Regions from separate parts of the Paenibacillus sp. FSL R7-0189 genome, predicted to be linked through region 1. Evidence: a T-box and tRNA genes for the amino acid it is inferred to sense, from the RefSeq annotation. Region 1 holds a T-box; the other holds one or more tRNA genes.
The links. The T-box of region 1 lies ahead of pheS (phenylalanine--tRNA ligase subunit alpha). A T-box ahead of a tRNA ligase gene usually reads a tRNA of that ligase, here a tRNA-Phe.
Positions count from the first base shown of each region.

Region 1 (15,091 bases):
TGTTCGGCGGAGCGGGCATTCTTCTAACCCGGTACAGCGCTCTGGAGGCTGGGGCGATCATTGCTTTGTCTTTGTTAGCCGCCGCTTTTTTGGGAGTACTTATGTATCTAGGGGTGGTTAAGCCCATGGAAAAAAGCGAAATGTCCAATGGTTTCTCAATGAGTGATCTGCCTGGTAAGATCGGGGAAATCACAATTCCTGTTCCCGCCACTGGTTATGGTGAGATTATGGTAAAGTTTGGCGCCGGCAATAGCCTGCATACGGCAGCAAGCTTTGATCATGAGCTGCTTCCGGCAGGGATTAAAGTTGTTGTAGTGGAGGTTAGAGAAGGCGTTGCATTGGTGTCAGAATTCGAAAAGAGAAGAGGAGTGGATCTTTAATGTTCGGTATTCCTGAGTATTTGTTAGTCCCTGCTGTTGTCGTTGCTGTTTTGTTTGTGCTAGGTATCGCATTCTGGGCACGTTACAAAACGGTTGGACCCGATGAAGGGATGATCGTAACGGGGTCGTTCTTAGGGAAAAATCATATTTCAGACGATGGTTCTGGTCGTAAAATAAAGATTGTACGCGGGGGCGGGGCCTTTATACTCCCAGTCTTTCAGAAGGCTGAATTTATGTCGCTTCTTTCTCATAAACTCGATGTGACGACCCCGGAAGTATACACCGAACAAGGGGTTCCGGTTATTGCCGACGGCGTAGCGATCATTAAAGTGGGTAGCTCAACGGAAGATGTGGCGACAGCTGCTGAGCAATTTATGGGCAAACCGATTGAAGCACTGAAGAGCGAAGCACAAGAAGTTCTTGAAGGTCATCTGCGGGCCATTCTCGGTTCGATGACCGTTGAGGAAGTATATCGTAACCGTGACCGCTTTGCGCAAGAGGTTCAAGGCGTGGCGGCACGTGATCTTAAGAAAATGGGTCTACAAATTGTTTCCTTTACCATCAAGGATGTGCGAGACAAACATGGATATCTAGAGGCACTGGGTAAACCGCGGATAGCTGCTGTGAAGCGGGATGCAGAGATCGCTGAAGCAGAAGCAGTGCGGGATGCGAGAATTCAAAAGGCAAACGCAGAAGAGCAAGGGCAAAAAGCTGAGCTGCTGCGGGATACGAATATTGCCGAAGCCTCTAAGGAAAACCAGCTTAAGGTGGCTGCGTTTAAACGGGATCAGGATACAGCGAAAGCGGAAGCCGACCAGGCTTATCATATTCAAGAGGCACGTGCAAAGCAGACCGTTGTTGAAGAACAGATGAAGGTTGAGCTGGTACGTAAGGAACGTGAAATCGATTTGCAAGCCAAAGAAATTCAAGTTCGCGAGAAGCAGTATGATGCTGAAGTGAAGAAAAAAGCAGAAGCGGATCGTTATGCAGTAGAGCAAGCGGCGGAAGCCGATAAGGCGAAGAGAATGCGTGAGGCAGATGCCTTGCAATATAGTATTGAAACGCAAGCAAAAGCGACATCTGAGCAGAAGCGTCTTGAAGGTCAAGCGATGGCGGATGCAGAGCTGGCTAAAGGTACAGCGGATGCTGAGGTTATCCGGTTGCGCGGTCTAGCGGAAGCAGAAGCCAAAGAGAAACTGGCGGAAGCTTTCCAGAAATTCGGCGAAGCAGCGGTGCTCGACATCATCGTCAAAATGCTGCCTGATTTGGCTGGCCAAATTGCGAAGCCGCTGGCATCTATTGATAAACTTACCGTTGTAGATACCGGTAACGGGGAAGGTGCAGCCCGGGTCAGCAATTATGTGACTCAGCTAATGTCCACCGCTCCAGAGATGTTGAAGAGCGTCTCAGGGATTGATGTAGAGGCACTGATCAAGGGGTTGACCACTAAAGCTTCCGGAAGCAAAGGAGCATCAGTTACACCAGTCGCACCTGTTGCACCAGCTACACCTGCAACTTATATTCAGCCATCAGTAAAATCTAGTACAGCCGGCGAGACTTTAACTTCTGTGCCTGAACAAAAGGAAAAATAGTTTATTGCAATTTATATTGATTTAGTTTACTTAAGGTATGACTGGCAAAGCTGCTGGTCATACCTTAATCTTTATGTTTGATCTAAATTAGACAACATGATAAAAAGCTCCTGCGTTGACAGGTGATTTTTGATGAAGCTTATAGCTTATCGGCATCCCGTGGGAATTATTGTATATACAGACATCGACGCTTTCACTGGTGTTTAAAGATTTTTTCAGGTAAAATAAAAGCCTTTAAGGCTGTTCACTCTGATCTACTAGCTTAGTAAGGACACAGAGTGTTCTTCTAATATGCAATTCTTGGTGTTATGATGGTAGCAAAGCTTGTGTTCATCGTACGATTTCTTATTGCGTATGCTGCTGGAAGTTAGGTGTTTAGAAATAAAAGAGGTGTCAAAAATGAGTAGCATAACAGTGGCGAAGGTGTTGAATAACAACGTTATCATTGCCCAGCATCCTCAATATTCCGAGGTTGTAGTTATCGGTAAAGGGATAGGGTTTAACCGCAAGCTGCGTGATCAGATTAATCTATCCTCCGTGGAGAAGATGTTTATTCTTCGTAGCCAGGAGGAACAGGAACAATATAAACAGCTTCTTCCCCAAGTGGATGAGAAGTTGATTGAGGTCGTTCAAGAAATAGTATTACATATTATGCATTGTAGCCGTCAGCCGCTTAATGAGCATATTCACATTGCACTTACCGACCATATTTCCTTTGCTATCCGTCGTTTTGAACAAGATATCCCAATTCATAATCCATTTTTGTATGAAACTAAGGAGATTTATCCTGAGGAATATAAGATGGCAGAATATGCGATTGGACGGATCAATGAGGCTATGGGCGTGGAATTGCCGGTGGATGAGATAGGTTTTGTGGCTCTTCATATTGTCAGCGCACTTAGTAATAGGCAAATTTCCGAGGTTAGACAACATTCTCTCTTGATTGGAGAGCTGGTTGGATTAGTCGAGAATTATCTGGACTATCGAATCCCACGTGATTCACTTGATTACTCAAGACTGGTAACCCATCTGCGATTTGTTCTAGAAAGATTACGCCGTGGAGAGGCGGTACAAGAGACCTCAACCCTGGATGGACTCATGAAACGGGAGTATCCTGAGATGTATTCGTTGGCTTGGAAATTAACAAAAATTATCGAACAGCGTGTGCGAATTCCCGTGTATCAAGCTGAGGTGAGTTATTTGACGATTCACCTGCAGCGTATTGCCCAGAAAAAAGTGGACGAACAAGATATGGACAAGAATGGTGAAGCTCCTTAAAGTGCAAAAGTTGTAACAAATCATGGTTTCAAAAAAAACGCTTGCCACTTAAAAAAAACGATGCTACAATGTTCACTGTCATCAACAAAACAGAATATCGAGCGTGTAACTGATTCGATCAGGCATGAGTGAATTACAGTATTTTGGTTGTTAACCCCCTTCTTGGGGCAATCTAACGATAGCGTTAGATTACAACTTCTATATTGTGTTGCTCATGCCTTTTTTGGCATCTGTTTTAGTGAAATTAATGAAAGGAGTAACCTAAATGTTTAAAAAGTTGTTTGGTGTTTTACAAAGAGTTGGTAAAGCTCTGATGCTTCCAGTAGCTATTCTGCCTGCGGCAGGTTTGCTTCTTGGAATAGGAAACATGCTGGTAAACCCAGACTTCCTGCAATATGTTCCAGCACTGGAGAACCATGTTGTTCAGGCTGTTGCCAACGTATTGATGAACTCAGGACAAATTGTATTTGATAATCTAGCCTTACTCTTCGCGGTGGGGGTTGCGATAGGTTTAGCCGGCGGTGAAGGTGTTGCGGGTCTAGCTGCCATTATCGGTTTCCTCGTAATGAACATTACGATGGGTACAGTTATTGGTGTTAATGATTACGTCCTGAGCCAAGGCGACTTCTCGTATGCCAGCGTATTAGGGATTCCAACACTGCAAACAGGGGTGTTTGGAGGTATACTCGTCGGGATATTGGCTTCGGCCATGTACAAGCGATTCTTCAAAATTGAGCTTCCTTCTTACCTAGGTTTCTTCGCAGGTAAACGTTTCGTACCGATCATGACGGCGGTAACAGCTCTAATCTTGGGTTTGTTACTGACAATAGTATGGCCACCTATTCAACATGGTCTGAACTATGTGTCACAAAGTATGATTGATACGAACAAAACGCTTGCAGCGTTTATCTTCGGAACGATCGAACGTTCGCTCATTCCTTTTGGACTGCATCACATTTTCTACTCTCCATTCTGGTATGAATTTGGTACCTACGTTGATAAAGCTGGAGAATTGGTACGTGGTGACCAACGGATCTTCATGCAGCAGCTTCGCGATGGAGTAGACTTCACAGCAGGGACATTTACTACAGGTAAATATCCATTCATGATGTTTGGTCTTCCAGCAGCGGCTTTGGCTATCTATCATGAAGCTAAACCTCAGAATAAAAAGATCGTCGGAAGTTTGATGATTTCCGCGGCATTGACATCGTTCTTGACAGGGATTACTGAGCCGCTCGAATTCTCGTTCCTATTCGTGGCTCCGTTGCTGTTCGCTGTACATGCTGTGTTTGCAGGTCTGTCCTTTATGACTATGCATATTCTGGATGTTAAAATCGGCATGACATTCTCGGGTGGCTTTATCGATTTTGTGCTCTTCGGTATTATCCCGAACCGTACAGCTTGGTGGCTGGTCATTCCGGTAGGTCTGGTCCTTGCCTTAATTTATTACTTCGGCTTCCGGTTTGTAATTCGGAAATTCAATCTTATGACACCGGGTCGTGAAGAAGATACCAATGAAGAAGAAGAAGTGAATACGGAGTCTGTCTCCAGAGCCGGTGATGATCTACCGCGGAACATTTTGTCCGCTCTAGGTGGTAAAGAAAACATCACTCATCTAGATGCTTGTATTACCCGCCTTCGTGTTGAAGTTAAAGATAAGGCAGGTGTAGACAAGAACCGTCTTAAGAAACTTGGTGCATCAGGTGTGCTGGAAGTGGGTAATAACGTTCAAGCGATTTTTGGCACACGTTCAGATACGATTAAATCGCAGATTCAAGATGTGATTAACGGAAAGACACCTGCGGCTTCAGCAGCTCCAGTAGTGGTTGCTCCAGAGCCAGAAGAAGAACAACAGGCAGGTGAAGCTGGTGAAGCGATTATCAAGGAAGATATCGTATCTCCAGTAAACGGTGAGTTGTTGGATATCACAGAGGTGCCAGATCCAGTATTCTCCCAAAAAATGACGGGCGACGGCTTCGCGTTCCTATCCGAAGATGGGAAGATTGCTTCACCGGTTTACGGTAAGGTATTTAACGTGTTCCCGAGCAAACATGCCATCGGTATTATGTCTGACGGAGGCAAGGAAGTGCTCGTTCATATTGGGGTTAATACGGTTAAGCTTAAAGGTCAAGGCTTCACGGTATTAGTTGAAGAGGGCGATCTTGTAGCGGCTGGACAACCGATTATGGAAGTGGATTTAGAGTATGTAAAAGCACATGCACCTTCTGTAATCTCACCTGTTATTTTCTCTAATTTACCAGAAGGCTCTTCTGTAACATTGAAGAAGCCGGGTAAGGTTTCTATAGGAGACCAAGACATTATTACGATTCAGTAAAAGTGCAAGGGCCGATGCTTCCTTGTTCATACAAGGAAGCGAAGCTTTCACTATAAATTTAAAATACTTTAATAACAGAAAGCGAGTTGGATAATATTATGCAAAAAACATTCAGAATTGTCGATGAAGATGGAATTCACGCACGTCCAGCAACTGCCTTGGTAAATACAGCAACAAAATTCAAAGGTACAGAAGCATATGCAGAAGCTAAAGGTAAAAAAGTAACTTTGAAATCCATTCTTGGCGTATTGTCATTGGGTCTTGAAGCTGGAGATACTTTGTCTTTGATTACTGAAGGAAGCGAAGAAGCAGAAGCTTTGAACGCTCTTCAAGAAGTAATGATTAAAGAAGGGCTAGGGGAAATCCATGAATAAGATTTCAGGAATCGCGGCTTCAGCAGGGATTGCAGTAGCCCGTGCTTTTATCCTGAAACATCCGGATTATACGATTACGAAGACAAGTATCAGTGATACTGAAGCAGAAGTCGCTAAGTTAAATGATGCACTCGCCAAATCAAGAGTGGAGCTGCAAACGATTAAAGAGCGTACTTTGGCAGAGCTGGGGGAGAAAAAGGCTGAGATTTTCGAATCACATCTGCTTATTCTTGATGACCCAGAACTGATCAATCCTGTAATTGATAAAATCCGTGAGGAATCGGTTAACGCGGACTATGCGCTAAACGAAGTGGCTACGCAATTCATTGAGATGTTTGAAAATATGAAGAGTGCCTATCTGCAGGAACGTGCAGCTGATATGCGTGATGTTACCAAGCGCTTGCTGAACCACCTGCTGGGCATTCATTATGTAAGTCCTGCAGAAATCAGTGAAGAAGTAATCGTGATTGCTCAAGATCTAACACCATCGGATACAGCACAGCTTAATCGTAAGTTCGTTAAAGGCTTCACAACGAACATCGGTGGACGGACTTCTCACTCTGCAATTATGGCTCGTTCTTTGGAAATTCCAGCGGTTGTTGGAACTAAAACGGTTCTGTCAGAAGTGAATTCTGGCGATTTGGTGATTGTCGATGGTCTGAACGGAGACGTTCTGATCAATCCTAGCGAAGCTGAAGTGGCAGAGTACACTCGCAAGCAGGAAGCTTACGACTTGCAAATCGCAGAATGGAAGAAACTTCGCGACGAACCTACAGTATCAGCAGACGGTAAACATGTTGAACTAGCTGCCAATATTGGTACACCAAATGATGTGAATGGTGTCATTGAGAATGGTGGCGAAGGTGTAGGTCTGTACCGCACTGAGTTCCTTTACATGGGTCGCGATAAGCTGCCTTCTGAGGAAATTCAATATAACGCCTACCGTACTGTACTTGAGAACATGAAGGGTAAGCCGGTAGTCGTACGTACCCTGGATATCGGTGGCGATAAAGAGCTGCCTTATCTTGACCTTCCGAAGGAAATGAATCCTTTCCTTGGTTTCCGTGCGATCCGTCTTTGCCTGGATCGTCAGGATATTTTCCGTACTCAATTACGCGCATTACTAAGAGCAAGTGTTCACGGGGATCTTCGCATTATGTTCCCTATGATAGCTACGCTTGGTGAATTCCGTGCTGCACGTGATCTTTTGCTCGAAGAGAAAGCTAAGCTTCGGGAAGAAGGTAAGGAAGTATCAGACAACATTCAGCTTGGCATAATGGTTGAGATTCCATCAACTGCTGTACTGGCTGACCAGTTTGCTAAGGAAGTTGATTTCTTCAGTATCGGTACGAATGATCTTATTCAATATACAATGGCTGCGGACCGTATGAATGAACAGGTATCTTACCTGTATCAGCCTTACAATCCAGCCATCCTGCGTTTGGTCAAAAATGTAATTGATGCAGCCCATGCAGAAGGTAAATGGACGGGGATGTGTGGTGAAATGGCTGGTGACGCAACAGCTATTCCGCTGCTACTGGGTCTTGGTCTCGACGAATTCAGCATGAGTGCAACTTCCATTTTGCCAGCGCGTAGTCAAATATCTAAATTGTCGGCTGCCGACATGAAGGATTTGGCTGCAAAAGCGTTGCAGCTTGGCACGGCTGAAGAAGTCGCTGCGCTTGTTCAAAGTATCGCTAAGTAACTTTTTACGCATGCATTAATCCGTTTTAGCGTTCTACTGTTTTTCCAACTACTATTGCCGACTTCCGATGGCTGGAGGTCGGCTTTTTTATGTTTTTTAACCTATAATTTTCTGTAATTCGACCTCATTTACTGTTCACTGTTTATTTTCTTTATTGCGCAGATGTCTATACCGATAGTATTAGTAATGAGCATAAAGTCGATAAGGAACCCAAACCTATAAATATGTCGTACATATAATAGTAAGGATCCATAGAAAGTTTATACTCCATTTGCCGACTTGCAGCGCTGTGCAAGTATTAATATGTAATTAATTGGTAATATATGGACTTATAAGCAACCCCACAGGTTAGGTGGGGAGCCATAGGATGGTGTTAATTCATGAGTAAAAATTATATAAATGCAGAATTGATGATGGAAGTCTATGAGGGTAAGGATTTAGGCTTGACGTATTCAACGGAGTACAGTGTCTTTAAAGTCTGGGCACCTACGGCTCTTGCTGTGTCCCTTGTCCTGTACGAAACAGGTGGTTATCGACTGAATGCTGAGTCACATAAGAGTGTTGTGGACAGTGGTCGAATTGTATATATGCAGCGTAGTAATGGCGGAGTCTGGCAGACCAAGTTATCAGGTGATCTAAAAGGGAAATATTATATGTACCGTGCTGTTTTTGCAGATGGTAATGTGACAGAAGCAGTAGATCCTTATGCAACAGCCGTATCAGCTAATGGTTTAAGATCGGCAATCGTTAATTTGCAGGATACGAATCCAGAACATTGGGATCAGGATGTAGCGCCTCCGTTACAGCATCCTGCCGACGCAGTGATTTATGAACTGCATGTTCGTGACTTTTCCTCACATGAGAGCTCTGGTATGTATTATAAGGGTAAATTCAAAGCATTTACCGAATTTGGATTAAAGGATCCGGCAGGAAATACAGTGGGGATTGATCATCTGGCTGAATTAGGGATTACCCATGTTCATCTGATGCCGGTATTTGATTTTCAGACCGTGGATGAGCTGAAGGTGGTTAATCGGGGTTCCTCCATAGCTAATGTGGACTACAATTGGGGGTATGATCCCCAGCATTATAATGTACCTGAAGGATCTTACAGCACCGATCCTGCCAATCCTGGCTTGCGGATCCGTGAATTTAAAGAGATGGTGCAGGCCTTGCACAGCCGCGGGATCGCGGTAATTATGGATGTCGTTTACAACCACACTTATGCTGTGGAGAATGGACCTTTTGAGCCGCTTGTCCCAGATTATTTCTATCGCCGCGATTTTATGGGACGTTTGTCGAATGGCTCCGGGGTTGGCAATGAGCTGGCTACAGAACGTCCGATGGTCCGAAAATTTATTAAGGACTCCCTATCTTATTGGGCTGCGGAATATCATATTGATGGTTTCCGGTTTGATCTGATGGGTCTGATGGACAGTGTTACCATGCGGGAGATTACGGAAGAGCTCCGTCTAGAAGTGAATCCGAATCTGTTGCTTTACGGTGAACCTTGGACGGGTGGAGATTCTCCGCTGGCCACTAAAACGCTAAAAGGTGTACAACGGGGCAAGGGTTATGCTGTCTTCAACGATAACTTTCGTTCAGCGATCAAAGGGGATAGTGATGGCTTCGGAAGAGGGTTCGTGACAGGCGAATACGGCAAAGAAGGTGCTATTGCAGCCGGAATTAAAGGAGCAATTCATGAGTTTACGGACTCGCCTGTGGAATCTGTGAACTATGTAACTGCCCATGATAATTTGAATTTATGGGATAAGTTGCTTATCGTTCAAGGGGGGAGCCAGAAAGCTGATTTTCCGGTAATCGCCAACATGGATAACGAGGATCTGGAAGATGCAGTGGCCCTTGCCAATCCATACGTGAATGTAGATCCGGAGAACATTCTCGGTAATGAAACTGTACGTCGTTCCTTGCTTGCTAACGGAATTATTCTGACATCGCAAGGGATACCTTTCCTGCATGCTGGAGATGAGCTCCTGCGCAGTAAATTTGGGGATCATAACAGCTACCGCAGCGGTGACGCGATCAACTCGATCCGCTGGAATATGAAAAGCGTATTTAAGCCCGTATTTCAATATTATAAAGGCCTGATCGAGCTGCGGCGCACACATCCGGCATTTCGTCTGCATGGCCGCCAGGAAATTGAACGTTCGTTGGAATTTCTGCGATGTGATGGCGGAATAGTATCGTATCTTCTTAGAGGCCATGCAGGAGGCGATCTTTGGAACAATATAACCGTTATCTTCAATGCTAATAATGATCGAATGACGGTGGCTCTTCCTGAGATTTCTAACGGGTGGAGTATAGTAGTAGACCATACCCGTGCCGGGATAGAAGCCATCCGCAGAATCGAAGGCAATGAGGTAGAAGTGGAAGGGTTGTCGATGATGGTCCTTTATGATGAATGTGGTGAGCCAGCCCCACGCTCTAAAATCATCGAAATACACTATGAACGCCCTGATCAGAATTACCAAGGCTGGAATCTTTGGGTTTGGGATACAGGAATCCAGGATGGACAATGCGATTTCCGATATATGGAGAACGGGCGTGCAGTAGCCCGCATCGAAGTGCTGCCAGATACCCAATCCATCGGATATATTTTGCGGCTTAATGATTGGGAAGAAAAAGATGGGGACGGAGACCGTTTCATTGATTGTTCTACGAATGGAGAGTTAACCAAGGTCTTAGTTCGGGATCGTGATCAGGAGATTGACGAAATTTCAGAAGATCATCTTCGGTTAAGCAGTTAGAGGCCATACAAAAAAAGCTGTTTCAGGGTTGATTTTTCCTGAGACAGCTTTTTATTTGCTCTTATGGTTTTACAATGGTCTGGTTAGCTAACCCTTCGTCCACAAGCTCGTAGTAGAGATTGGCTTTATTGCCACCATGGTCTTTGGAGCGATACATCGCCAAATCGGCGGCACGCAGCAGTTCATTAATACTGCTTCCGTGTTCAGGAAATAAAGCGACTCCGATACTCGCGGAGGTGTGGAAGCTGGACCCGTTATCAACAGACCAAGACTTATTGAACAGTTTAAGTAACCGCTGCAGCGTTTCATCAAGCATCTCTGGAGAAGTGAATCGATGCAGTACAACTGCGAATTCATCTCCGCCGATCCGGAAGGCCTGACCTATTCCTTTGACTGTATGCTGAAGTTCACGGGAGAGCAGCTGAAGAAATTCGTCTCCAGCCAGATGGCCTAAGGTATCATTTAGCTGCTTGAATCTGTCACAATCCAGCAGGGCCAGTGCAATTTTTTGCTTCCGTTCTTCGGGTTGTGTGATAAGGTTCTCCATATACATTTTGAAATGAGCCCTGTTGGGAATCGCTGTTAAATGATCATAGAAGGCTAGCTTATGTAGTCGTTCTTCGTATTGTTTTCGCTGGGTAATTTCTCGAGATAACAGCATGAATTGTGCTGGGAATTTACGGCTGCCGAGAACAGGTGACACCTTAGTTTCAAGCCATACCCATTGGCCTTCTGCTCCGCGCATGCGCAGTTCTGAAATGCGCGGGGTTCCCTGAACCACGCTCTTTAATTTAGCCCAGGCAATCTCCGGTTCACGTATGTAGTTGGATAACGGATCTCCTTTTTTAGGCACATAGCCTAGAATACTGGAGTGTGAGGGGGAAGCGTATAGAATCAACCCGTTAGGATCCGTCAAAATAATGAAATCAGACATGGTTTCACCGATTAGCTGATAAAGTGTTTGTTCTTCCAGCATTTCATTCTGGAGCCAGATGATTTTGCGTCCAAGGTAAATAATGACCAGGAGAAACACAAGTAAGAGGAGCGAATATAGGGAGAACAAAGCGCTTTTTTCATCCTTAAAACCGTCCGTTACTTGCAAGGCGTAGTTGCCAATCAAGTCCTCTGCTTGATCGAGATGTGCTCTAGCTTCATTGAATTGCGAGTTTAGGGTGAGCGCAGAATATGAATCCGGATTCCAGCTACTCTTCGTCCGTTCCGTTATTAGCGTATGCCCTGAATTTTTCCACATGACAATGGTAGTTTCGAAGGAGTGCAGCTCGTTTTTTAATTCGAAAAGGATAATTACACTTTGTTTCATATCACTGTAAGGTTTTTTTATAGCGTTGATATTTGCTCTTGCTAGACTTATTCGTTCCTGCGCTTGAAGATTATTATCTATAAACTCCTTAGTGAACTGTTCACCTTCTGCGGCTGTTAGGTTTGGACCCATTGCGATTTGCAAGGCTACAGCAGCTTGATGCAGATCACGATCGGCGCTTAGTATGAGCTTAGAGTTCTGATATATATCATCATAAAGAGAATCTGACAATCTATTAATAGTGTGATTTAAATAGAGTAGCGAGGACACGCTGATCCCGACCAGAAGGACGGAGATTGCAGCGAAGACATAGAATAGTTTGCGTGTTACCTTAAATTCGAAGAACCCTGCCACAGTCATCTTCTCCCTGTATAAGATGATTAAGTAAATCTATTGCTGCTTAAGTAGAACCTGCAGAAGTCAATCTATGGTCAGGCGTAATTTAAATCAGTCACTGATGTTTGAAGGTGCTTTTGGGAATAAAAGAGGTGTTGTATACATAGTGGGAAAACATAGGAAAGTGTACGTGTGAGTAAATGGTAGTTTCTAGTATATCAAGTATATAGGACGTGCTGCTTATAGAGCAATCTTTACTCATAATAATCCAAAAGACAAAATTTAAAGTTTAATGTATGGGCCTATTGAATTATCTATATTCAAACCGATGGATCCTATTACCCCACTCGACCATAAATGATACGGCTTACAGCTGCTGAAAAAAACTGCCCTTAGTCATAATGACTACAGGAAAGCTAATCATTCATTATTCGTTACGCAGTGCGTGAATGGGGTGAAGTCGTGCGGCTTTGTTCGCAGGCATCATTCCAAAAATCACGCCTGCCCGCCCCGATGCCAATCCAGCTTGTCAAAACGACAGATTTTGCATATAATAAAGAGACATATCTCTTGTAGTAAGAGATACCTGACAATTAGCATGAATTGTGAAATGCAGTGATGGAGAAGAGTACACAGTGCCTGACTTACAGGGAGGAGACGCCGCGGATTGAGAGCGTTTCTAAGAAGCAGAGCTGTCGAAGTTCACTCCGGAGCAGTTCCCTGAATTCCTTAAGCTGTCTAATAGGGAAGGGTAGGGGATACCGGTCACAGACCGTTATTTCTGTATAAAGTGAGATAGGTATCTGTCCAGCCAAAAGAGGGAATGAAGCTCTTAAGGGGAACAGATCAGCTTGTCTAACAAGGGTGGTACCACGGTCTTTTCGTCCCTTACCGGGAGGAAAGGCCTTTTTTTGTTGAACTAGACAATGATTGAAGGGGGCTGTACACGGCCATGAAAGAGAAGTTGGAAGCATTGAAGGTTGAAGCGCTGGCTAAGCTGCAGGAGGTTATGGATCCGCAGGTACTAAATGATTTAAGAGTGAAGTATCTCGGTAAAAAAGGTGAGCTTACAGAGGTTCTGCGCGGTATGGGAGGACTTAGTGCTGAGGAGCGTCCGGTAATCGGGCAAGTGGCGAATCAGGTTCGCAGTGCTATTGAGGAGATTATCGGCGCGAAGCAGGAGGCTTTTCAAGAGCAGGAAACCCAGCAACGTCTGCAGGCTGAAAAAGTAGACGTAACCTTACCGGGTCGCCGTTTACAGCAAGGGGGCATTCACCCGCTTAGCAGAGTCGTACAGGAGATTGAGGATATTTTTACCGGCATGGGCTACCGTGTAGCTGAAGGTCCGGAAGTGGAGACCGATTATTATAACTTTGAAGCTCTAAATCTGCCTAAGAATCACCCGGCACGTGATATGCAGGATTCTTTCTATTTAACAGATGACCTGCTAATGCGCACTCAAACCTCGCCAGTACAGATTCGTACTATGCAGGCTATGAACGGTGAAGCTCCTGTTAAAATCATCTGTCCGGGTAAAGTATTCCGCCGTGATGATGATGATGCAACGCATTCCTTCCAGTTCCACCAAATCGAAGGTTTGGTCATTGGAAGTAACATTCGAATGAGTGATCTGAAGGGCACCCTGCAACAATTTGTGCAGGAGATGTTTGGACCGAATACAGGCATTCGTCTTCGTCCGAGCTTTTTCCCATTCACGGAGCCAAGTGTTGAAGTAGACGTAAGCTGCTTCAAATGTGGTGGCGATGGCTGCAGACTATGCAAGCAAAGTGGATGGTTAGAAATCCTTGGCGCAGGTATGGTACACCCGAATGTACTGAAAATGGGTGGCTATGATCCTGCTGAATACAGCGGCTTCGCCTTCGGAATGGGTGTAGAGCGGATTGCAATGCTTAAATACGGCATCGATGACATCCGTCATTTCTATAGTAATGATATGTGTTTTGTGAAGCAGTTCAAGGGCGTTTAGTTATTGTGGTGCGCTAGCTGATAGTGGCTGGAGAATGGGTTTTGGAGCATTTGATTTCCTTGTAGGGACCGTCCTTAATAGTGTGTAGCTGAAATTGAGTGCACTTCATCCGTTCTCCCACAGGAAGCAGCACGAACGACAGTGAAATAAATACATCTGAAACATAAAGGAAGTGAGCGGATATGAAAGTATCAACCGGATGGTTGGCTGATTATACATCGATTGAAGGAGTAACCGCCGAACAGCTAGCGGAGAAGATTACCGCTGCCGGCATTGAGATTGACGGCGTAGAGCGCCGCAATAAAGGCATTTCCGGCATCGTAACCGGCTATGTGAAATCAAAGGAAAAACATCCTGATGCCGACAAGCTGAACGTATGTATCGTGGATGCGGGCCAAGATGAGGATCTACAAATCGTCTGCGGCGCAAAAAATGTAGCTGCAGGTCAAACTGTACCTGTAGCACTGGTCGGTGCTAAGCTGCCAGGACTGGATATCAAAAAAGCCAAGCTGCGCGGCGTCCTATCGCAAGGGATGATCTGCTCGGCCAAAGAATTGGGACTGAATGATAAATTGCTTCCAAAAGAGCAACAAGAAGGTATTCTTGTGCTGCCTGAAGGGACAGAGATTGGTCAGGATATTTCCAAGGTCCTCGGCTTAGATGACGAGATTCTGGAATTCGATCTGACTCCGAACCGTTCGGATTGCCTCAGTATGATTGGTGCTGCTTATGAAGTAAGTGCGATTCTTGGGCGTGAAGTTAAATTGCCTGATCCAAAAAGCGAAATTATTGAGATCAGTGGTCCTGCTGCGGATTCCATTTCCGTCAAGATTGAAGATGAAGAATACTGCAGCCATTATGCAGTTCGTTATATTGCAGGTGTTAAACCTGCACCATCACCGCTGTGGATTCAGAATCGTCTGATGGCTGCTGGGGTTCGTCCAATTAATAATATCGTGGACATTACCAATTACGTGATGCTGGAATATGGACAGCCGCTGCATGCTTTTGATGC
Region 1 is NZ_CP150223.1:486,641-501,731, reverse strand. It holds gene MKY63_RS02265 (hypothetical protein) at 1-380, shown strand, start outside; gene MKY63_RS02260 (flotillin family protein) at 380-1,972, shown strand; gene MKY63_RS02255 (PRD domain-containing protein) at 2,372-3,250, shown strand; gene ptsG (glucose-specific PTS transporter subunit IIBC) at 3,516-5,585, shown strand; gene MKY63_RS02245 (HPr family phosphocarrier protein) at 5,684-5,959, shown strand; gene ptsP (phosphoenolpyruvate--protein phosphotransferase) at 5,952-7,664, shown strand; gene pulA (type I pullulanase) at 8,045-10,432, shown strand; gene MKY63_RS02230 (sensor domain-containing diguanylate cyclase) at 10,494-12,107, opposite strand; T-box leader at 12,696-12,981, shown strand; gene pheS (phenylalanine--tRNA ligase subunit alpha) at 13,042-14,076, shown strand; gene pheT (phenylalanine--tRNA ligase subunit beta) at 14,259-15,091, shown strand, end outside.

Region 2 (15,091 bases), 2.8 Mb from region 1:
GAGACATTGTATTACAATTTTCTAAAATCTGTTTTATTAAAAATCTCCTTAAATAATAAGACATTTCTTCTGCTGTGTCATCATTTTTATTTAAATGATATACCAGGAAGTTTGATAAAAACCTAAAAACCCTTTATACCGGGCTCTTTTTACACATTTATTAACAAAATAAAAAGGGTTAGCAAAGGTAATCCTTCCCTCTTGAAATCATGATTCTCCTATTGCCCCACCACTAAACGCTCCACTGTTAATATAGCCATATTTGGTTTTTTTTAGTGTATGAAATGCAGTTAAAGCTACATTTGGTTCGTTGGAGTGTGATTTAAAGACCTGCTGTTACGCAAAAAAGGATGTCTAAGCCGGTAGCTTAAGACATCCCATAATTCATATAGTAATCCCTGAATCCCTGATCTATCGAGTCCCATACTCGCTAAATCTTTTATGCCTTTTCGCCAAGCTCTCTGCGAATCTTCAAGAACACTTGGTAGCTGCGTTCCGCACATTCCGAAATCGCAATCGGATGAAATCCGGGCAGATCCGCATATAACGTATCGTGAAGCGGTTCAATCCATGAAGCCGGCAACTTACTTGCTCCAAGCTTCGCTCCCATAATTGAGCCCACAGTTGCCCCGTTACAGTCTGTATCCATTCCACCGTATACGGAAGTGACGACTGTTTTTTCAAAATCATTCCCGCCATAAACAAGCGACGCGGCTACAAGAGCAGCATTATTATTTGTATGGACCGCATCATAGTGGCTAAAAGTATCCCAAATGTTACGAACCAAGTCCCGCTCGCTTTTGGCCTTCTGCGCAATATCTATCCCCCGCAAAACATCACTGGCAAGACGACTGGTACGCGGAATCTCACTAAGGCCAATCTCTAGGATCCGTTCATTATCCTTCTCTGCAAAAGCTGCCGATATCATCGCCGCATTAAACATCTCACCGTAGATGCCATTTTTCACATGTGAAAATGAAGCATCACGCCAGCCTAATTCTGCCGCAAGCTCAGGATAACCTGCTGCACCATAAGCCAGTCCATCTGCGCGTATAGCGGCACCAATCCACTCGCGGTAAGGGTTTAAGTGCATCCGCACTCTTTCCTGCCGCACCAGCCAATCCGCAGGCTTCTCGCCATGCAGATGAGAGGTCTCCTGCGCAAAATTCATATATGACTGTGTCTCCGCCGTGCACACCTGACTATATGTTAAATGTGTATGCCACAGCTTTCCGATATCCCAAGAATCCCAGTTCAGACCTTTCTGTTCCAGCAGCATAAGACCCAGGACAGTGTAACGAATATCGTCATCGCTTTCCATATACTTGATCGTCTCGCGGGTACTGGCATGTGTCCATTCGCTTAAGCCAAGACCATATTCAGCCTCTGCCCGTGAATGCCCAGGCGTATAGCCAGTAATTGGCCAGGCGTCCGCACCCTGAAACCATAGCTCAATATTCTCCCAGCCCGGACGGCCATCTTTCCCATAGAGATAGTCCCAATACTCCAGCGGTTTCCCGAGTGCGCAGCCGACACTTCTACCGAGCCAGGCTCCATAGAACTTATCTCTCCATTCCGCTTCGCTCCAGTCCGCCTCAAGCTTACGTGGGCCTTCTGGACGTAGTTGACGAATCTCCTCCAGAGAGGATGGCTCTTGATACGGAAAATCCTCACTGATCGTAAGCTCCATTAGCTCATTGTATACCTGCATCAGCTTGAGCTCCTCAGCACCAGCAGCCGCTAGCTTATCCGCGAACCCATCAATCTCGCAACCTTCTTCTCCACGCTGAGCAATTTCAAACTGCACGGTCTCTTGAAGTCTCTCCCATCCTGCCATAGGCTACTTCCCTTCAGCCGCTAGCAGCAGCTCTTGATCAAGCTTTTCCAGTGAATCAAAGATCAGCTTCATAAATGCTTCCCGGTCAACTCCCACCAATACTTGCACATTCGCTGGACGATCCGTCTTCTTCCGTCTGTCTGCAACTGTCATTCCCCGCGTCAGCTTGCCTTCTGTCTCCACCGTTACATATAGATGCTCAAATTCAAATAGTTCCGGATGCAGCAGCCAGGCAACAGCACATGGATCATGCAGCGCACTGCCGACATAGCCCATTTTTTTACCGTAAATCGAATAGAAATCCAGCAATTCTCCGACCATTGTAGACACTGGTCCCCGCTCTTTCAATGCTAGGATCTCATCTTCAAAAATAGCAGCCTTATCGGTCACATCCAGACCACTCATTGTGATCGGAATCCCCGACTCAAACACAATACGGGCTGCTTCAGGATCTACATAGATATTAAACTCCGCAGTAGAGGTGACATTCCCATAAGAGATACCTCCGCCCATCAGTGAGATTTTTTCAATTCTGTCTTTAATCTCTGGATAAGCCGTGATTAGCAGTGCGATATTTGTTAAAGGAGCCATCGGCACGAGCGTAATCTTCTCCTCTGAAGAACGGATGATATTCAGCATAAACTCCACAGCACCCTGCTCTACAGGGCGGAATTTACTTGGGGGCAAAAGCGGCCCATCCATGCCCGATTCACCATGCGCTTCCTCACCTGTAACAAGCTTGCCGAACAGTGGGCCAGCAGCCCCTTTAGCTACAGGAATGTCAGCATTCACGAAGCTGATCACCTTCAGGGCGTTTTCCGTGATTTTATCTAAAATTTGGTTTCCACCAACCGTTGTAATCCCGCGCAGATCTAACTTCTCCGAATTTGCTATGGCAAGCAGTATCGCTATTGCGTCATCATGCCCTGGATCGCAGTCAATAATAATAGGTGTTGGCATAGTTACTCACTCCTTGTCTGTGTATCAATCATTTCAATCGCTATTTAACTAGCGGGCTTTTAAGTTTTTTATTCTTTTTTCGTGTCTCAGATACTGCGTAGATCACAAGTCCAATTACTGTGGCTACATAAGGTAGAGTAGCGATTAGCTCCGCAGGAATCTTCAACACCTGTAGAGCATTCGACAATGCATCTGCAGTACCAAATAATAAAGAGGTCAGCGCCGTGCCTACGGTCGTACTTCTTCCCATCGACTCAGCGGCAATGGCAATCCAGCCCCGGCCAGCGATCATATCGCGGGTAAACAGTGACAAATACCCCATCGACATATAAGCACCGCCTAAACCGGCAAAAAATCCGCTAAGCAGCAAAGCCATATACTGTATTTTCACAACACTTACACCCACGGATTGAGCCGCATGTGGATTTTCGCCCACTGAACGAATGCGCAGTCCAAGCGGTGTACGATTTAATAGATAGTAGACAACAAACACAGCCAATATAGAAACATACGTCAGAATGTGATGCCCCGATAAAATAGGTCCAAGCACCGGGATATCCTTCAACAAAGGAATCTGGACACTAGGCAAAACTTTACTCGCCAGAGAAGTGGAAGAACCCTTGTCGCCACTAAGCAGATAGAGGATAAACACAGTTCCTCCCGAAGCGAACATATTAATGGCCACACCCCCGAGAATGATATGTGTTTTGAATTTCAGGGTGAAAAAAGCTAATATTCCAGCGATCAATGTTCCAGACAGCACCGCCCCAAGCAGACCTACCCACGCGCTATGCGTATAGCTGCTTATGATGACACCCGCTAAAGCGGCAACAAGCATGATGCCCTCCATCCCAATGTTAATGATCCCTGCACGGTTGGAGATGAGTGCGCCGAGCGCGGCGAACAGAATCGGAGTCGTCACGCGAAGGACAGAGAACGCAAAGTCAGTTGTAAAAATTACATCAAACAAACTATTCACGCTTCCTTCGCCTCCTTCAAGAGCATCCGATTTTTCCAGAACTTCAGAAATTGCTCAGCCGAAATCAGAAGAATGATAATTGCCTGTATAATTGAGATCATCTCTGAAGGTACATCAGACAGTCGCGACATCATGTCAGCCCCAATTCGAATGTACGCTAGGAACAATGCAGAGCCGATTACGGACAGCGGATTATTTTTGGCTAACATCGCTACAAGGGCACCATCCAAACCATAACCAGGCAGTGACGTCCATTGGAAACGGTTATACATCCCCAGCACTTCTACGGAACCCCCCATACCTGCGATAAAACCTGCAATCAAGTGAACGAGAATAATAACCTTGGCTGTCTTCATACCGGAATAACGGGCAAAGTCCCGGTTGATGCCTGTCATGCGCAGCTCATATCCCCATTTCGTTTTGTATAGGAATAGATGAGCTGCAATAATAAGCACGATAACGATAATAAGACCGGTATGAATCCGGGTGCCCGAGACCATTTTACTCAGCAGTGCCGTTTTCTCGAATTTGTAGGATACATTGGCAAAAGCTTTAGCATCACGTAGATGATAGTTCAGTAGGTATAGCCCTACTCCGAACAAAATATTATTGAACATTAAGGATGTAACCAACTCATTAGCATTCCATTTTGCCTTCAGAATACCAGGTATTGCCGAGAGCAAGGCTCCAACAATTGAACCTGCAGCAATAGCTACCATCGGATGCAGCCAGCCGTCCAACGTTAAATGAATAGCCAATACGGAAGTTACAACACCGGAGAAATAGAAAATCCCTTCAGCTCCCAGGTTGAACATATTGGCTCGAAACAACAAGGATACTGCCAACCCAGTGAACATGAGCGGAATCGCCATCTCAATCACATTACCAATATGACCTTTACTGGATAACGGCTCTAATAGGAATATACCAATCGTCTTCACAGGCTGATTACTGACCAAAGAGATGATCAGAAAGGCAATAGCGAGTGCAATAACGATTACCGCCGATGTCCGAATGTACTCAAAATATTTAACTTTAAACATGATTTACGGCCCTCCCGATGTGCTCCTCGTCCTGTCGATGAATCCCCAGCATATAAAGACCTAATTCTTCCTCACTAACCTTAGATGGCTCCTCGAAAAAGGCAACAATCTTACCCTCGTACATCACTAACAGACTATCGCTGATCTCCAAGATCTCATTCAAATCTGCCGACACTAACAAAATCGCGCAATCGTCTGAACGTAATTCCAACAACTTTTGATGTATAAACTGGGCTGCGCCTATATCCACACCCCGTGTCGGCTGTTCTGCAATAAGCAGCTGCGGTTCAGTCGAACACTCTCTAGCTACGACTACCTTCTGCATGTTACCACCTGACAACATTCCTATGGGCTGAGAAGGTCCTGAACAGCGGACTTTAAATTCCTCTACAAGGGATACTGCTAGCTTGGCAATTCGTGAGCCATTCAAAAAAAGACCTTTATTCATTGCTTTTGTACGATACTGAGTAGATAGCAGATTATCAGCTATGCTTGCCTCACTAGCGATCCCTTGCCGCATCCGATCCTCCGGTATATAGGAAACGCCTAGCTTACGAATATCCAAAATATCCGATTCACGGATATCCTTTCCCTTCACTAGTACAGAGCCCTGACTTGAGACACCTCTCAAGCTACCTGTAAGAGCTTCAATGAGCTGTGTCTGCCCGTTGCCTTCTACACCAGCAATCCCAACGATCTGCCCACCACGTACCGCAAAATTGATATCCGACAATAATGCTTTGCCATCTGCATCATTCACACTGAGTCCCTGCACCGTTAGTACTGGCTCACTAACAGCCAGAATCTCTTTGTCATATTTCAGCACGACGTCTCTGCCGACCATTAGTCGCGAGATTTCCTGTTCTGTCACATCCTGTGTTTGAAAAACACCTTCACTACGGCCGCTGCGCATAATCGTAATTCTGTCGCAAATCGCTTTGACTTCCTTTAATTTGTGCGAAATAAAAACTATCGTATGACCCTGTTCCCTTAATTGCTTAAGCTCGCGGAACAATTCCTCTGTTTCCTGTGGAGTCAACACCGCAGTCGGCTCATCAAGCACCAGAATTTTCGCACCACGCAGCAGCGCCTTAAGAATCTCAACCTTTTGCTTCATCCCAACTGTAAGATCCTCTACTTTTGCTTTAGGATCCACGGCCAGATTGTATTTCCTTGCGGTCTCTTCCGTCATGCGCACAGCCTCGGCATAATTAATGCCAACTCCTCTGCGCGGCTCCATACCCAGCACCATATTCTCTGCCACCGTAAACGAAGGTACCAACATGAAATGCTGGTGGACCATGCCGATGCCTCTATCAATGGCGTCCTGAGCGGATTGCAGCTTCACTTTTTCACCCTTGATATAGATCTCGCCTTCACTTGGCTCTTCCATGCCGAACATAATTTTCATTAAAGTCGATTTACCAGCACCGTTCTCACCTGCAATCGCATGTATTTCTCCCTCACGTAAAGAAAAATGCACGTCTTTATTTGCAACGACGCCATTGGGATATACCTTGGTAATTCCCCGCATTTCCAGCAGAGCTTTGTACATAGGTCTCAACGCCTTTCAACTTGGAGGTCTGCAAAAATATACAGCTGGAATTCCCCTGACTAGAAGAATCTCCAACTGTAGGTTTATCTCTATAGAGCTGATCTTAAGATTTAAAGCTTAAGGCTTAACTGCGTTACGAATAGCTTCTACCTCTGCAGTTTCCATCCCCATCGCATTATCCACTTTAATTTCTTTATTGATCAGCTTTTGCTTCACTTCTTCAACCTTGGCCTGAAGATCAGCCGGGAATACATTTTTATAAATATCATTCTCAGCAATACCTACACCATCATCTACAAAGCTCAACACATCACGTTTGCCCATTTCTAGCGTACCCTCTTGCAATCTCTTCACTGCACCTAGAATAGCCGTATCAATCTTTTTAATAGATGAAGTAACGATTAGATTTGCTTTTTCACTATCCGTATCGTTAATCAACATTGCCTGATCGGAGTCTACACCGATTGCATATTTTTTCTTCTCTTTAGCTGCGTCAAAGATCCCAAGACCTGTACCCCCAGCCACGTTAAAAATAACATCCACACCGGAGTTATATTGAATTAGAGACAGTTCCTTACCTTTTGCCGGGTTAACAAAATCACCAGCGTACGACACAGCCACTTTTACATCAGGATCAACATACTGAGCACCTTGAATGTAGCCGACCAAGAAAGCATTAATCCCCGGAATATCCATACCGCCCACAAACCCAATCACATTCTCAGGGGTAGCATTCGGCATATCCGATTGTGTAGCTAATGCTGCTACGGCACCTGCCAAGAAAGATACTTCATTTGTCGCATAAGACATGTTGTACATGTTATCTGGTGCTTCATCGATGTCGGTATCATAATTAATGAATTTTTTGTCTGGATACAATTCTGCCGTTGCATTAAACATCTCTGTAATTTCAGAACCGCCAGAAATAATTACATCCCAATCCTCGGAAGCGATATCGTTAAATGTAGGCTCCCATTTCGTTTTATCAACGCCCATTTCAACAACCTTTGTTACTGCACCTAGTTCATTCTTAACCTTTTGCAAGCCGTTATTAGCGGAATCAAAAAATGATTTATCCCCAAGTGTCCCCGGAATCAGCAATACAACCTTGAGTTTATCCCCTGAACCTTTTTCTCCACCCTCAGCAGCGTTTGATCCAGTATTCGCAGAAGAACCGTTATTGGACGTGTTATTCCCACATGCTGTGACCAGAACCATCACCATTAATAACAACAAAGAAAGAACTTTTTTATTCATTACTCTATTCCACCCCTAATTTTAGTTGGTTAGTAATCCGGCAGAATCCCCATCTTCACCCATTGTATAATTCACGGTTCAAATGGAAATTCTCTTTTTTCCAAATAAAGTATCATTAAAAGTAATAAATTTAACGTTTAGGCTCAAAAATAGCAATAAAAATACCATTATTATTAATAATCCGCTTTATTTCCGAACGAGATGGCCAGTCAGGTTGCGAACTTTCGGATTTATTGATACGATCATAACAAATATTATTAAAAATAATTATATGATTTCGGTCATAGTTTTGTACGATTCGGCTAAAACATAAGTATTGGAGGATCATCATGGATCGTGTTCTATATATTGTAAGTGCCACACATGAGCTAAATACTTATATCCCTCCACACCAGCATGAATGCTACGAACTGGTCTATTATTTACAGGGGGTAGGGACAACCAATGTTGGCCCACGAAGTTACCATTTTCGCTCCTCTTCTTTCGCGCTTGTGCCACCCAATCATAAACATGACGAGCACCACCGTGAGGATGCAAATGTATTATTTGTAGGCTTCCACTCGGTACACCCTAATATGAGTAATCTGCTCGGCGTATATGAAGATGATAAAGATCAGACCGTTCTTCAAATCCTGCTGCGAATGAAAGCAGAGTTTACACGTAAGCAAGACGGATTCTCTGAGCTTCTAAACCTACAAATGAGCGAGATTACCGTCCATCTTATGAGGCTTCTTAGTGCCTCTGGATATCAATCCCCAACAGAAGATCGAGTACAATATGTCCTTAATTATATGAATGAGCATTATCGCCATAAATTGTCCGTCGAAACACTATCAGAAATGTCCGGATATAGCTACGATCGTTTTCGCCATCTATTTAAAGAACGTTTCGGGTCCTCACCCCTGCGGTATTTGCTGTTAAAACGCCTGGAGTATGCAAAATCTCTATTACGTCATACTCAGATGCAAATCTCTGAAGTATCTGCTGCTGCAGGTTTTGTGAACGATGCCCAATTCTGCAATATGTTTAAACGAGAAATAGGTCATACCCCGCGAGCATTCCGCATTAATAATCAATCAGGTTAATCACTAATCAGATTAAAAAAAGCCGTTGAAATAGAGAAACTCCTCTATTCAACGGCTTAATCCTGTAAAACTAAGAACATAAAGAAAAAAGGTTAGTAAGATTGCTTATAAAAGCAATCTTACTAACCTTTTTAAGATACCGGCGAGAGGACTCGAACCTCCACGGTTTCCCACTCGATTTTGAGTCGAGCGCGTCTGCCATTCCGCCACGCCGGCACATATGAACTAAATGGAGGCGCCACCCAGATTTGAACTGGGGATAAAGCTTTTGCAGAGCTTTGCCTTACCACTTGGCTATGGCGCCATGTAAATTTTGGAGCGGACGACGGGAATCGAACCCGCGACCCTCGCCTTGGCAAGGCGATGCTCTACCGCTGAGCCACGTCCGCATAAAATGGCTGGGGATATAGGATTCGAACCTATGAGTGACGGAGTCAAAGTCCGTTGCCTTACCGCTTGGCTAATCCCCAATAACATTTTAAAGTAAATGGGGCGACTGATGGGTCTCGAACCCACGAATGCCGGAACCACAATCCGGTGCGTTAACCCCTTCGCCACAGTCGCCATATTAAGTTGATATTGTCGCCATTATTCATTTTAAAGAAAATGGGGCGGCCGATGGGTCTCGAACCCACGAATGCCGGAACCACAATCCGGTGCGTTAACCCCTTCGCCACGGCCGCCATATTAAACTTTAGAAAAAACTTGGCAGGGGCAGCAGGAATTGAACCCACACCAACGGTTTTGGAGACCGTTGTTCTACCTTTAAACTATGCCCCTAAAAACTGGTGGAGGATGATGGATTCGAACCACCGAACACTTACGTGAGCAGATTTACAGTCTGATGCGTTTGGCCACTTCGCTAATCCTCCAAGGATGGTGCCGGCGAGAGGACTTGAACCCCCAACCTACTGATTACAAGTCAGTTGCTCTACCAATTGAGCTACACCGGCATGGCACTCATTCTTTTGTGATGATAAATGGTGGCTCGGGACGGAATCGAACCGCCGACACGAGGATTTTCAGTCCTCTGCTCTACCGACTGAGCTACCGAGCCATGATGAAAATGGCGGAACCGACGGGATTCGAACCCGCGATCTCCTGCGTGACAGGCAGGCATGTTAGGCCAACTACACCACGGTTCCAAAAGATATAATTGCTTAAGTTAATTGGTTGCGGGGGCAGGATTTGAACCTGCGGCCTTCGGGTTATGAGCCCGACGAGCTACCGGGCTGCTCCACCCCGCGTCAGTAAAAATATGTTATGGTGGAGGCTGAGGGGATCGAACCCCCGACCCTCTGCTTGTAAGGCAGATGCTCTCCCAGCTGAGCTAAGCCTCCATAAACAACAATTGTTATTGTACCAAAGTCCACTAGGATAAATCAAGTGAAAATTTGGTGACCCGTATGGGATTCGAACCCATGTTACCTCCGTGAAAGGGAGGTGTCTTAACCCCTTGACCAACGGGCCATACTAATTAAAAATTTGTGGCGGAGAGAGAGGGATTCGAACCCTCGAGACGCTTGTGGCGCCTACACGATTTCCAATCGTGCTCCTTCGGCCAAACTCGGACACCTCTCCATATGGCTCCCCGAACAGGACTCGAACCTGTGACAACTCGATTAACAGTCGAGTGCTCTACCAACTGAGCTATCAGGGAATATTCATACCAGGCTTAATCGCCTGAAAACTGAATCCGAAACGAATCTGCATTCTAAGTATAGGATAAGCCCTCGACCGATTAGTATTGGTCAGCTCCATGCATTGCTGCACTTCCACCTCCAACCTATCTACCTCGTCGTCTTCAAGGGGTCTTACTAATTGGGAAATCTCATCTTGAGGGGGGCTTCACGCTTAGATGCTTTCAGCGCTTATCCCGTCCGTACGTAGCTACCCAGCCATGCTCCTGGCGGAACAACTGGTGCACCAGCGGTACGTCCATCCCGGTCCTCTCGTACTAAGGACAGCTCCTCTCAAATTTCCTGCGCCCACGACAGATAGGGACCGAACTGTCTCACGACGTTCTGAACCCAGCTCGCGTACCGCTTTAATGGGCGAACAGCCCAACCCTTGGGACCTACTTCAGCCCCAGGATGCGATGAGCCGACATCGAGGTGCCAAACCTCCCCGTCGATGTGGACTCTTGGGGGAGATAAGCCTGTTATCCCCAGGGTAGCTTTTATCCGTTGAGCGATGGCCCTTCCATGCGGTACCACCGGATCACTAAGTCCGACTTTCGTCCCTGCTCGACTTGTAGGTCTCGCAGTCAAGCTCCCTTATGCCTTTGCACTCTGCGAATGATTTCCAACCATTCTGAGGGAACCTTGGAACGCCTCCGTTACTCTTTAGGAGGCGACCGCCCCAGTCAAACTGCCCGCCTGACACGGTCCCCGTACCCGATTAGGGCACTAGGTTAGAACCTAGATACGATCAGGGTGGTATCCCAACGGCGCCTCCACCGAAGCTTGCGCTCCGATTTCTACGGCTCCCACCTATCCTGTACAGATCGTACCCAAATTCAATATCAAGCTGCAGTAAAGCTCCATGGGGTCTTTCCGTCTTGTCGCGGGTAACCTGCATCTTCACAGGTATTAAAATTTCACCGGATCTCTCGTTGAGACAGCGCCCAAGTCGTTACGCCATTCGTGCGGGTCAGAATTTACCTGACAAGGAATTTCGCTACCTTAGGACCGTTATAGTTACGGCCGCCGTTTACTGGGGCTTCGGTTCATAGCTTCGGGTTACCCCTAACCACTCCCCTTAACCTTCCAGCACCGGGCAGGCGTCAGCCCGTATACTTCGCCTTGCGGCTTCGCACAGACCTGTGTTTTTGCTAAACAGTCGCTTGGGCCTTTTCACTGCGGCCCCCTCGTGCTATTCACACTACCGGGGCACCCCTTCTCCCGAAGTTACGGGGTCATTTTGCCGAGTTCCTTAACGAGAGTTCTTCCGCGCGCCTTAGAATTCTCTTCTCGCCTACCTGTGTCGGTTTGCGGTACGGGCACCTTCTCCTGGCTAGAGGCTTTTCTTGGCAGTGTGAGATCATGACCTTCGCTACTATAATTTTCGCTCCCCATCACAGCCCAGCCTTAATGATGTGCGGATTTGCCTACACATCAGCCTCACTGCTTAGACGGACATCCATCAGTCCGCGTCACTACCCTCCTGCGTCACCCCATCGCTCATAGCGGATTACGGTGGTACAGTAATTTCAAACTGTTGTCCTTCGACTACGCCTTTCGGCCTCGCCTTAGGTCCCGACTTACCCTGAGCGGACGAGCCTTCCTCAGGAAACCTTGGGCTTTCGGCGGATCAGATTCTCACTGATCTTTTCGTTACTCATACCGGCATTCTCACTTGTGTAGTGTCCAGCGCTCTTTTCAGTACACCTTCAACCCCTACACAACGCTCCCCTACCCCAGATACATAGTATCTAGCCATAGCTTCGGTGGTGTGTTTAGCCCCGTTACATTTTCGGCGCAGAGTCACTCGACCAGTGAGCTATTACGCACTCTTTCAATGGTGGCTGCTTCTAAGCCAACATCCTGGTTGTCTGTGCAACTCCACATCCTTTCCCACTTAACACACACTTGGGGACCTTAGCTGATGGTCTGGGCTGTTTCCCTTTTGACAATGGATCTTAGCACTCACTGTCTGACTCCCGGCAATAAGTATATGGCATTCGGAGTTTGACTGAGCTTGGTAATCCTTGCGGACCCCGCACCCAATCAGTGCTCTACCTCCACTACTCTTATACCGAGGCTAGCCCTAAAGCTATTTCGGGGAGAACCAGCTATCTCCGAGTTCGATTGGAATTTCTCCGCTACCCCCACCTCATCCCCGCACTTTTCAACGTACGTGGGTTCGGGCCTCCAGTGCGTGTTACCGCACCTTCACCCTGGACAGGGGTAGATCACACGGTTTCGGGTCTACGTCCACATACTCAATCGCCCTATTCAGACTCGCTTTCGCTGCGGCTCCACCTTCTCGGCTTAACCTTGCATGTTAAACGTAACTCGCCGGTTCATTCTACAAAAGGCACGCCATCACCCATAGATCGGGCTCTGACTTTTTGTAAGCACACGGTTTCAGGTTCTATTTCACTCCCCTTCCGGGGTGCTTTTCACCTTTCCCTCACGGTACTGTTTCACTATCGGTCGCCAGGTAGTATTTAGCCTTAGCAGATGGTCCTGCTGGATTCATACGGGGTTTCACGTGCCCCGCACTACTCGGGATCCGTCTCGGAGAGAACACAGTTTAGGTTACAGGGCTTTTACCTCTATCGCGGGCCTTTCCAGACCTCTTCACCTACCATATTCCTTTGTAACTCCATGTGAGACGTCCCACAACCCCTAAGAGCAAGCTCTTAGGTTTAGGCTGTTCCGCGTTCGCTCGCCGCTACTGACGGAATCACTATTGTTTTCTCTTCCTCAGGGTACTTAGATGTTTCAGTTCCCCTGGTCTGCCTCTACACACCCTATGTATTCAGGTATGAGTAACTGCGAATTACCACAGCTGGGTTTCCCCATTCGGACACCCCCGGATCAAAGCTTGCTTACAGCTCCCCGAGGCAGTTTCGTTGTTCGCCACGTCCTTCGTCGGCTCCTGGCGCCTAGGCATCCTCCGTGTGCTCTTATTAGCTTAACCTTGATTCTTCCGAAGAAAAATCTCACTAATAACATTTACTTGTTTACACAAGTTGCTAAAAGATGTTCTAAAACGCAAATTCGTTTCGGTATCCAGTTTTCAAGGATCAAGTCTTACTTGAGAGCTTAAACTCTCAAAACTGAGCAACGAGTGAGTAACAGGCCTAAACCTGAGTTTTGGAAGCTTAGCTTCCGATTTGAATGTCCTCATTGCAGAGAACGATTCTCCATAGAAAGGAGGTGATCCAGCCGCACCTTCCGATACGGCTACCTTGTTACGACTTCACCCCAATCATCTACCCCACCTTCGGCGGCTGGCTCCCTTGCGGGTTACCCCACCGACTTCGGGTGTTGTAAACTCTCGTGGTGTGACGGGCGGTGTGTACAAGACCCGGGAACGTATTCACCGCGGCATGCTGATCCGCGATTACTAGCAATTCCGACTTCATGCAGGCGAGTTGCAGCCTGCAATCCGAACTGAGACCGGCTTTGATGGGATTGGCTCCACCTCGCGGCTTCGCTTCCCGTTGTACCGGCCATTGTAGTACGTGTGTAGCCCAGGTCATAAGGGGCATGATGATTTGACGTCATCCCCACCTTCCTCCGGTTTGTCACCGGCAGTCACTCTAGAGTGCCCAGCATTACCTGCTGGCAACTAAAGTTAAGGGTTGCGCTCGTTGCGGGACTTAACCCAACATCTCACGACACGAGCTGACGACAACCATGCACCACCTGTCTCCTCTGTCCCGAAGGCCGCTGCTATCTCTAGCAGATTCAGAGGGATGTCAAGACCTGGTAAGGTTCTTCGCGTTGCTTCGAATTAAACCACATACTCCACTGCTTGTGCGGGTCCCCGTCAATTCCTTTGAGTTTCAGTCTTGCGACCGTACTCCCCAGGCGGAGTGCTTACTGTGTTAACTTCGGCACCAAGGGTATCGAAACCCCTAACACCTAGCACTCATCGTTTACGGCGTGGACTACCAGGGTATCTAATCCTGTTTGCTCCCCACGCTTTCGCGCCTCAGCGTCAGTTACAGCCCAGAAAGTCGCCTTCGCCACTGGTGTTCCTCCACATATCTACGCATTTCACCGCTACACGTGGAATTCCACTTTCCTCTTCTGTACTCAAGCCACCCAGTTTCCAGTGCGACCTCAGGTTGAGCCCAAGGTTTAAACACCAGACTTAAATAGCCGCCTGCGCGCGCTTTACGCCCAATAATTCCGGACAACGCTTGCCCCCTACGTATTACCGCGGCTGCTGGCACGTAGTTAGCCGGGGCTTTCTTCTCAGGTACCGTCACTCCGGTAGCAGTTACTCTACCGGACGTTCTTCCCTGGCAACAGAGCTTTACGATCCGAAAACCTTCATCACTCACGCGGCGTTGCTCCGTCAGGCTTTCGCCCATTGCGGAAGATTCCCTACTGCTGCCTCCCGTAGGAGTCTGGGCCGTGTCTCAGTCCCAGTGTGGCCGTTCACCCTCTCAGGTCGGCTACGCATCGTCGCCTTGGTGGGCCGTTACCCCACCAACTAGCTAATGCGCCGCAGGCCCATCCCTCAGTGACAGATTGCTCCGTCTTTCATTCTTCTCTCAGGAGAAAAAAGAAATTATCCGGTATTAGCTACCGTTTCCGGTAGTTATCCCAGTCTGAAGGGCAGGTTGCCTACGTGTTACTCACCCGTCCGCCGCTAAGTTACTTTGAAAGCAAGCTTTCAAAGTAACTCCGCTCG
Region 2 is NZ_CP150223.1:3,333,487-3,348,577, reverse strand. It holds gene MKY63_RS14645 (ADP-ribosylglycohydrolase family protein) at 440-1,837, opposite strand; gene MKY63_RS14640 (nucleoside hydrolase) at 1,841-2,797, opposite strand; gene MKY63_RS14635 (ABC transporter permease) at 2,838-3,776, opposite strand; gene MKY63_RS14630 (ABC transporter permease) at 3,773-4,819, opposite strand; gene MKY63_RS14625 (ABC transporter ATP-binding protein) at 4,812-6,374, opposite strand; gene MKY63_RS14620 (BMP family ABC transporter substrate-binding protein) at 6,492-7,631, opposite strand; gene MKY63_RS14615 (AraC family transcriptional regulator) at 7,961-8,716, shown strand; tRNA gene MKY63_RS14610 (tRNA-Leu) at 8,854-8,932, opposite strand; tRNA gene MKY63_RS14605 (tRNA-Cys) at 8,947-9,020, opposite strand; tRNA gene MKY63_RS14600 (tRNA-Gly) at 9,031-9,105, opposite strand; tRNA gene MKY63_RS14595 (tRNA-Gln) at 9,112-9,186, opposite strand; tRNA gene MKY63_RS14590 (tRNA-His) at 9,205-9,280, opposite strand; tRNA gene MKY63_RS14585 (tRNA-His) at 9,324-9,399, opposite strand; tRNA gene MKY63_RS14580 (tRNA-Trp) at 9,423-9,496, opposite strand; tRNA gene MKY63_RS14575 (tRNA-Tyr) at 9,503-9,588, opposite strand; tRNA gene MKY63_RS14570 (tRNA-Thr) at 9,594-9,669, opposite strand; tRNA gene MKY63_RS14565 (tRNA-Phe) at 9,698-9,773, opposite strand; tRNA gene MKY63_RS14560 (tRNA-Asp) at 9,784-9,861, opposite strand; tRNA gene MKY63_RS14555 (tRNA-Met) at 9,887-9,963, opposite strand; tRNA gene MKY63_RS14550 (tRNA-Val) at 9,981-10,056, opposite strand; tRNA gene MKY63_RS14545 (tRNA-Glu) at 10,112-10,186, opposite strand; tRNA gene MKY63_RS14540 (tRNA-Ser) at 10,205-10,297, opposite strand; tRNA gene MKY63_RS14535 (tRNA-Asn) at 10,301-10,376, opposite strand; rRNA gene MKY63_RS14530 (23S ribosomal RNA) at 10,438-13,363, opposite strand; rRNA gene MKY63_RS14525 (16S ribosomal RNA) at 13,596-15,091, opposite strand, start outside.
Region 2: it encodes a tRNA-Phe, which carries the amino acid that the T-box ahead of pheS (phenylalanine--tRNA ligase subunit alpha) is inferred to sense. The anticodon was not compared.